One region of the Serratia sp. NCCP-200 genome, then DNA from elsewhere that is predicted to be linked to it. Evidence: riboswitches for the same ligand, from Rfam matches in the RefSeq annotation. Region 1 holds a riboswitch; the other holds the start of a gene.
The links. Region 1 has a riboswitch for magnesium ahead of mgtS (protein MgtS). Riboswitches for the same ligand answer to the same signal wherever they lie in the genome.

Region 1 (4,592 bases):
TACATCGATCGCATTCATACCTCTTACGACAACGTACTGGGTAAAAACAAGGTCGACGTGATCAAAGGTTTTGCCCGCTTTATTGACGCGCATACCGTAGAGGTCAACGGCGAGAAAATCACTGCCGACCATATTCTGATCGCGACCGGTGGCCGCCCAAGCCATCCTTCGATCCCAGGTGCCGAATACGGCATCGACTCCGACGGCTTCTTTGAGCTGGATGCCATGCCAAAACGCGTGGCAGTGGTGGGTGCTGGCTACATCGCGGTAGAAATTGCCGGTGTGATGAACGCGCTGGGAGCAGAAACGCATCTGTTTGTGCGTAAACACGCCCCGCTGCGTACCTTCGATCCGATGATTGTAGAAACCCTGGTTGAGGTGATGAACACCGAAGGGCCAACCCTGCACACCGAATCCATTCCAAAATCCATCGTCAAAAATGCTGACGGCAGCCTGACGCTGGCGTTGGAAAACGGCAAAGAGTTCACCGTGGACAGCCTGGTATGGGCCATCGGCCGCGAACCAGCGACCGACAATCTGAACCTGGCGGTCACCGGCGTGAAAACCAATGCCAAAGGTTACATCGAGGTCGACAAATTCCAGAACACCAACGTGAAAGGTATCTACGCGGTAGGTGACAACACCGGTGCGGTTGAGTTGACCCCGGTTGCCGTTGCCGCTGGCCGTCGACTGTCTGAGCGCCTGTTCAACAACAAGCCGGACGAGCATCTGGACTACAGCAACATCGCCACCGTGGTGTTCAGCCACCCGCCAATTGGCACCATCGGCCTGACCGAACCGCAGGCGAAAGAGCAGTTTGGTGAGGACAAAGTGAAGGTCTATAAATCGTCCTTCACCGCCATGTACAGCGCTGTGACTCAGCATCGCCAACCATGCCGTATGAAGCTGGTGTGTGTGGGCGAAGAAGAGAAGATTGTTGGTCTGCACGGGATTGGCTTCGGCATGGATGAAATCCTGCAGGGCTTCGCCGTGGCAATCAAGATGGGCGCGACCAAGAAAGACTTTGACAACACCGTGGCGATCCACCCAACCGCTGCGGAAGAATTCGTGACCATGCGGTAAATGGTGCATTCCTTACTGTAAAACCGACTGTAAAAGGTCGGTTTTTGCTTTTATTCAGCTTATAAATGCTGATTAAGGCAATTGAATATCCCCGCCATAATGTTTATATCACTGCAAAATTAGCATTCATTAATATAAATCGTTCTTTTAAATATAACTTCTTAAATATAACCTCAACGAGATGCCGATTTTCGAGCACAATCGCTCCCGCTACGCCTATAATCACCGCGTAGTTATATGCAGTATCTCGTTTGGCGAGGCTCCTATACAAACACAGGTTACTGATCTGACGACATCGAGAGATGCCCAAGGTTAAGACAGGCTTTATCGGATTAAGGTTTAGCCCAAGGTAACTTCTGAACTGTTCTTCAGATACATTGTTCAGATACGTTGTATAGTGCTAAAACCTGGACGCGGAGATAGGCTTTCTGCACTCCCCTCTTTGGTTTACTCCCCTATACGAAGCACTGTTGAAGTTTAAACAGCAATAGGGTCAATCACTTCCAGACTCCTCAGCGATGACCGCTACCGCGCCAGCAACACAGGCGGGTCAGGCATTGCTAACTCTTTGAACGCTGACTTTTTCACCGCCGCTGGCACCATGACGGTGAATGAAGCCAGAGACTACGTTGCACACTTACTTTTAACCACAGAGGTCGTTATCGATTACAGTTAACCGAGGATAAGATTATGGGAAATATGATGTTTTTTATGGGATTTTTGTTTTTCATCAGCTCATTGGGGCTGATTGCAGCCTATCTGAGCACCAAATGGGATGACTAATGAACGAAAAAGATCCGCCTAGCATCATCCTCCCCGTAGCCTCATCAATCATTGCGGGGAGGATGAATAACCGCAATAAACGGACGGTATTTACCGCGCGTGATAATGATGATGATTTTTATTCTTGGGTTGCTGTACGCTATTTTTATGATGTCGGTAGGTATTAATGAGATTTATTTGTATTCCACCGGTCAAACTGCATTTCTCTCCTGTTTATTGCTGACAGCTACCGCAAGCTTACTGCTCGTCGCTTTTGTCTGGCAATGTTCCGTAAAAACCAAACGCTGATTTTTTTAATTCAACTATGAGCTGTGCTATGCAAAATAAAAAACAGGCCGTCGCCAGAAACTCGATGATTATCAGCGGATTGTTGGCGTTAGGTAAATTTATCGCAGGTATATTTACCGGCAGTATTGGCCTGATATCCGAAGGCATTCATTCATTTACCGATTTTATAGCCACCAGCATCACCTGGTGGGCGGTGAGCGTTAGCGATAAACCTGCTGATGATGACCATCACTTCGGTCATGGCAAGGTTGAGAATCTGGCCGCACTGTTTGAGGTACTCCTCCTGTTGGCGGCCGGGGGTTGGATCATCTTTGAAGCAGTAAGCAGCCTGATAGGTGAGGCAAACCAGATTGTGGCTGCACCGGTAGTGATTGCGGTACTGCTGGTGTCCATTGTGGTTGATTACTTCCGTGTCCGAGCTTTGAACCGCGTGGCCAAAGCCACCAACAGCGCGGCTCTGGAAGCCGATGCTCTGCATTTCTTCTCCGATATGTTGTCTTCTGGTGTGGTGCTGTTGGGCATGGTTTTTGTGCTATTTGGTTTTGCCCGTGCAGATGCACTGGCAGCATTGATCGTCGCCTGCTTTATCCTGACTGCCGCATTGAAGCTGGGCAAACGCTCCTTTGATTCCCTGATTGACACTGCACCTGCTGGCACGCGGGAAGATATCGCTGCCATACTTAATGACTTCCCCGCGGTGCTGTCTACGGAGAATATTCGTCTGCGCAGTGGCGGAGCCACGCTGTTTATCGAGGTGAGCGTTGGGGTATGCCGTACGCTACCGCTTGAGCGGATCAAGGAATTGAAGCTGGCGATTACCGCCAAACTTGCGCAGCAATACGCCAACTCGGAAGTGAGGGTGATTGCCATCCCTCAAGCCAGAAGTGATGAAGATCTGGCAACCCGTATTCGCATGCTGGCCGCCAACCATGGGGCCGTGGTGCAGAGCCTTTCACTACAACAATTGGCAGACCGTGTGGCGATCGGGATGGATCTGCTGGTTCCGGCCAATGCCAGCGTAGAACAGGCGCATGATATTGCCAGCGAGGTGGAGGAGGCCTTACGCCAGACGTTGGGCGAAAATACGGAGATCGAAACCCACCTGGAACCCCAGATGCTGGATTGGCTGACTAGCCAGGATGTGGAACACGGCGAACTGGCGAAGATTGAACAAGCATTGACGGTTTCGGCGCAAAACAGCGGATTGGTGCAAGACATCCATGATATCCGGGCGCGAGAAACGCCACAGGGCGTGATTGTGAATTTTCACTGTCGGGCCCTTCCGGCCTTGTCGATTTCTGCGGTGCACGATGCGGTGGACCATATTGAACGGCAATTGAGAATACAATTTCCCTTAGTATCGCGGGTGGTGGGGCATGTTGAGCCGCTGTGATCCCTCACAGCGGAATGGAGGGTGGGCGCAGGCTACATCACAGTAGAAATTGCCGATGTGACGAACGTGTTGAGAGCAAAAACGCATCTGTTGTGCGTAAACACACACCGCTGTGTACCACCTTAAATCAACGAACCCACAGTGCAATCAATACGACCAGGGCCGGAAGTGCCTGAACATAAAGTATCTTCCGGCTGACCGTCACTGGCCGCTCCTTACCACCCATGTCACAGACAATCTCCGCGATTTTCTATACTCTCAGCTATCCGACTCCAGACGCGACGTTGAGACGCCTTAGTGAACAGTTTTGACCTGTCATTGTTGAAATATATTCAGGAACACAGCCCGGTGTTAATCGAGGATGTCACCTCCAGGTTTGGCAAAACCCTGTCGACGCTGAAGCGATCCATGAAGGAGATTAACGAGTTTCTGGAGCCAGATTACCACATGCATATTGATGGGCAGTGGATCGTCACGGCGATCGGCTATAGGGAATACATCGCCTTTCTGGAACAGCTCCCGTTTAACCGCTACATCACCACCGCCGATGAACGCATTAAAGATCTCAGCGTGGCGCTGTGCCTGCAGGACGTGGTGAACAAAAGCGAGTATTACCGCAAGTTTAACGTCAGCCCAACCACGCTGAAAAACGATAACCAAGCGCTGTTGGCATTTTTACAGGCCAATCATCTCACCGTTACCGCCATTCCTAAGCAGGGATCGCGGCTGGATGGCGACGAGATCCTGCTGCGCATCGCCATCTGCCTGACGATCCTGAAAACCATCGAGATCGGCGAAGATCACCTATTGGTGCCGCACAAAGCCAGCGAGCCGATCAATCGCTCCATTGCCACGCAGTTCTTAAAGGTGTGCCAACAAGAAATCAGCGCCGCCGCCGAGTTGTACCAACAGCGGCTGAGCCAGCGGATCACGCTGGGCTATAACAGTAAAAAATACTTCCTGGTGTATATGAGCATTGCGCTACATCGCATGCGGCGCGGGCATTTCATTACCCACAGCGATAACCTGAGCTTTATTCAATCTT
Region 2 (4,592 bases), on a different contig from region 1:
GGATCTTGGCGATCTTGCCTGCGCTCTTCTCGTCATAGGCCAATTGGCTGACGCCACACCACTGGTGATCGAACTCAACCTGCTGTTGCAGCAGGGCGTCATACTGGCGGCGGGCAAAGGGGAAGGCGGCGCAGAAGAAGTTTTCCAACGCATCGCCCCGGCCATTCAGCAATGGGTACAGCGCCCCCTGTCGATTGCCGGATGCGCCCTCTGCGGGCTGTGCATCGGCGCAATACAAGGTCACCCTGGCCCCACGGCGCAATAAGGCCAACGCGGTGAGCGCACTGGCTACGCCGCCGCCAATAATGGCGACATCGTCGGTATTCTCCGCTGCCGGGCGCAGGAACCACGGGCTTGGATTGACGCTTGCCGGGGTGTCGGCAGGTAGCTGACCGGTGAGCATCTCGCGTTTCTGGCCAAAGCCTTTGCATTTGGTAACCTCAAACCCGGCCTGCTGCAATCCACGGCGGACAAACCCTGCGGCAGTGAAGGTGGCAAAACTGCCGCCTGGGCGGGCAAAACGCGCCATGGTAGCAAACAGCGGTTCGCTCCACATATCGGGATTTTTGGACGGCGCAAAGCCATCGAGAAACCAGGCGTCAATTTGATCGTTCATGCTGGCATCAAAGTGCGGCAACAGGGTATTGACGTCACCGAACCATAAATCGAGCGTGATCTGCCCTTCGGCAAGCAGCAGGCGGTGGCACCCTGGCAGCGGCAAAGGCCACTGGGCGCGAAGCTCATCGGCAAAGGGAGCCAGTTCTGGCCATTGGGCATGGGCTGCCGCCAGATCCTCCAACTGCAATGGGTATTTCTCAAAGCTGATAAAATGCAGACGCTGCAAACTCGCCGCCGGTGTCTCCTGGCGGAAACGGGCAAAGGCCTGCCACAGAGTCAGAAAATTCAGCCCGGTACCGAAGCCGGTTTCTGCCACAATAAACAGTGAGCGTGGGTGATCGCTGAAGCGTTGTGGCAACCGGTTGCCCCCCAGAAAGACGTAGCGGGTTTCCTCCAGCCCATCCTGGTTGGAAAAATAGACGTCATCAAACTGTTTCGAAACAGGTGTACCTTGTTCATTCCAGCTTAACGCTGCGGTTTGGATGGGGGCATTGCTCACGGTAGGTTGCTCGTAATTCAAGGGATAGAGCGATTTTAACGGGGGTAGCCCCGAGGTGCAAACTGGGTAAAGATAATGCAAAATTATTCTGATCGGACTTGTTCGGCGTACATCTGTACGCTAAAGTGCGTTGCAAAATCCCGAATGTAAATTGTGGAAGAGGTACTTGAATGAAACGTGCAGTGATTACTGGCCTGGGAATCGTCTCCAGCATTGGTAACAACCAGCAGGAGGTCCTGGCAAGTCTGCAGGAAGGCCGCTCTGGGATCACCTTCTCCCAGGAGCTGAAAGATTCCGGCATGCGTAGTCACGTATGGGGTGATGTTAAACTCGACACTACCGGTCTGATTGACCGTAAAGTGATGCGCTTTATGAGCGACGCGTCGGTTTACGCCTATCTCTCCATGGAACAAGCGATTCAAGATTCCGGCCTGGCAGCCGATCAGGTGTCCAACGATCGCACCGGTCTGGTGGTCGGTTCCGGTGGTGGTTCTCCACGTAACCAGGTTGCGGGTTCTGACGGTATGCGCGCCAAAGGCCTGCGTGGCGTTGGCCCATACATGGTGACCAAGGCGATGGCATCAGGCGTTTCTGCCTGCCTGGCTACCCCATTCAAAATTCGCGGCGTGAACTACTCCATCAGCTCTGCCTGCGCAACTTCAGCACACTGTATCGGCCACGCCGTTGAGCTGATCCAACTGGGTAAACAAGACGTCGTCTTTGCTGGCGGTGGCGAAGAGCTGTGCTGGGAAATGGCCTGCGAGTTCGACGCTATGGGCGCGCTTTCCACCAGCTACAACGACACGCCAGAAAAAGCTTCCCGTACCTATGACGCAGCGCGTGACGGTTTCGTTATCGCAGGCGGCGGCGGCATGGTAGTGGTTGAGGAGTTGGAGCACGCTCTGGCTCGCGGCGCGCATATTTATGCGGAAATCATCGGTTACGGTGCGACTTCAGACGGTGCCGACATGGTGGCTCCATCGGGTGAAGGCGCGGTGCGTTGCATGAAGATGGCAATGCAGGGCGTAGACACACCAATCGATTACATGAACGTACACGGCACCTCCACGCCGGTCGGCGACGTGAAAGAACTGGGCGCGATCCGTGAAGTCTTTGGCGATAACACCCCGGCCATCTCTTCAACCAAAGCGATGACCGGCCACTCACTGGGTGCGGCGGGCGTGCAGGAAGCGATTTATAGCCTGCTGATGGTCGAGCACGGTTTCATTGCGCCAAGCATCAACATCGATAACCTCGATGAGAAGGCGGTAGGAATGAACATCGTGACCGAGCCAACCAAGCGTGAGCTGACCACGGTCATGTCCAACAGCTTCGGCTTCGGCGGCACTAACGCCACGCTGGTAATGCGTAAACTGCAGAAGTAAGCGCAGGGCGTCATATTATCAATCGGGCACCGTAATAGGTGCCCGTTTTTTTATGCGTTTTTAACGCGATATCTTATATCAGTGAAAATTAAGATTTCTCAGATCAAAAAACTGACAGCAGATAACTTAAACGGCGAGCGCTTTTTCGTTTAATTTAGCCGTGGCCTGACAGGATAATAAATTAACCCGGTTAATTTTTGTCCCAAAAAATAAATAATACCTCAACGAAATTACCATTTCTCCTATACGAATAATCAAACCAGTCATAATGCCCACGCTTTATCTAGCTTTACGATCTCGTTATGGCGAGGCTCCTATACGAACACAAGTTACCGCTCTAATGGCATCGAGAGAGGCCACCAAGGGTAAAACAAGCATTAGCCGAATCAAGGCATTGCTAAGGTAACTTCCCCCTGGGGATACGTTGTATAGTGCTAAACCCAAGACGTGGGGATCGGCTTTCGCTGTCCTGTCTTGTCGCCTCTATGAGACTCCATCTTTCAATCGGGAGTATCTAGAATGTCACATGTTGTATTGCAAGACCTTTATCAAAACGCCAACTTTGAAGACGACGCCATCGCGCGTTATATGAACAAGAAAGTCTCTGTTCTACATCAAGATCTTTACGTTGGCGAAGCCAGGAAAATATTCGTTAACCAACTTTCCAACGACGATATTCCCGCACAAATCTTTATTGAAGATGGCACCAAACTGGTGGGAGTTCTTTCTGTTAAACGTTTATTGCAGGAAGAACATAATGGCGAACGTATCAAGGATATGATGGAGACCACCTTCTTCCATGTAAAACCCACGGACGAACGTGAACATATCGCCAAACTGGTGGACAATAATAATTTAGATATTGTGGCGGTGGTCGATAATGGCCGTTTGGTCGGCTGCTTAACCGAGCGCGAAATCGCGCAGATTATCGAGGATGAAAACACCGAGGATGCCCATTTGCAAGGGGCGAGCCTGCCGCTTGATAAGCCTTACCTTGAAATGAGCTCCTTCGAGCTGTGGAAAAAACGTAGCGTGTGGCTGCTGCTGCTGTTCGTCGCCGAGGCTTATACCAGCACGGTTATTCAGCATTTTGAAGAGTCATTGGAAGCGGCGATTGCCCTGGCCTTCTTTATCCCGCTATTGGTGGGTACAGGTGGTAACAGCGGCACGCAAATTACCTCCACCATTGTGCGGGCCATGGCCTTGGGGGAGGTCCGCATGCGCGATTTGGGACGTGTGCTGAGCAAGGAAATGACGACTTCGATCATGATCGCGTTAACGCTGGCCTGTGCTGGTGCGTTCCGTGGTTGGATGATGGGTATCGGCTATGAGATTACGCTCATTGTGAGCTTGACCCTGGTTTGTATTACGCTGTGGGCCGCGATTGTCTCTTCCGTGATCCCAATGGCTCTGAAACGCTTCGGTGTGGATCCTGCCGTAGTCTCCGCCCCGTTTATCACCACGCTGATAGACGGCACCGGCTTGATAATCTACTTCAAAATAGCCCAGTGGACCTTGGGGCTGAATTAATAATGCAAACCGGCGAAAGCCGGTTTTTGCTATGATTAACGGGATTTTTAAGCTGTGTAGTTGACTGTAATCAAAGCATTTTCAGTTTATAGGATCGTTCCGAGGCGGCTTTGTCAGCGGGTGTAAATTCCGTTCCTGTGACGGTTTTCTGCCGATATACTCAGCACAGTTTCTTACTCTGGAATTTTTGCATGTCGGCTTTGGCGTCCATCTCAATATCTATGCACCGGTTGCGCTTCGCCAAGAAGCGGGCCACAGCATGGCTATTGGCCGTCTGCTGGCTACTGCTCAACAGCCAACTGGCGATCGCCAGCCATCACTGCAACCTGCAACTCACCACCGTTGCGCCAGCCGCGCAGCATACGATGCATATGCAGGCCGCCGATCCGCTAGCCAATGAGATGATGCAGGCCGAAGGGCCGCTGTGTGAAAAGCACTGCGTTCCAGATACGGCACAGCAAGACCACGGTAATCTTGCCCTGGCGGCAGTAATACCTGCCAGCAGTGAGCTGTTGGTGGCCGATCCTCAGCCCCAGGCACAGTTCTCCCGCCTCGATTGG

Region 2: it holds a riboswitch for magnesium, as region 1 does, so the genes downstream of both, AC6HVW_RS02185 (magnesium transporter) here and mgtS (protein MgtS) in region 1, are expected to answer to the same signal.

Annotation. Positions count from the first base shown of each region.
Region 1 covers NZ_BAAKUJ010000007.1:45,772-50,363, reverse strand. Annotated here, with positions in the region: gene gorA (glutathione-disulfide reductase) at 1-1,083, shown strand, start outside; M-box (ykoK) riboswitch at 1,323-1,509, shown strand; gene mgtS (protein MgtS) at 1,774-1,866, shown strand; gene AC6HVW_RS20490 (hypothetical protein) at 1,866-2,033, shown strand; gene AC6HVW_RS20485 (cation-efflux pump) at 2,183-3,547, shown strand; gene AC6HVW_RS20480 (BglG family transcription antiterminator) at 3,845-4,592, shown strand, end outside.
Region 2 covers NZ_BAAKUJ010000001.1:460,886-465,477, forward strand. Annotated here, with positions in the region: gene mnmC (bifunctional tRNA (5-methylaminomethyl-2-thiouridine)(34)-methyltransferase MnmC2/FAD-dependent 5-carboxymethylaminomethyl-2-thiouridine(34) oxidoreductase MnmC1) at 1-1,117, opposite strand, end outside; gene fabB (beta-ketoacyl-ACP synthase I) at 1,288-2,502, shown strand; M-box (ykoK) riboswitch at 2,792-2,962, shown strand; gene AC6HVW_RS02185 (magnesium transporter) at 3,022-4,032, shown strand; gene AC6HVW_RS02190 (hypothetical protein) at 4,224-4,592, shown strand, end outside.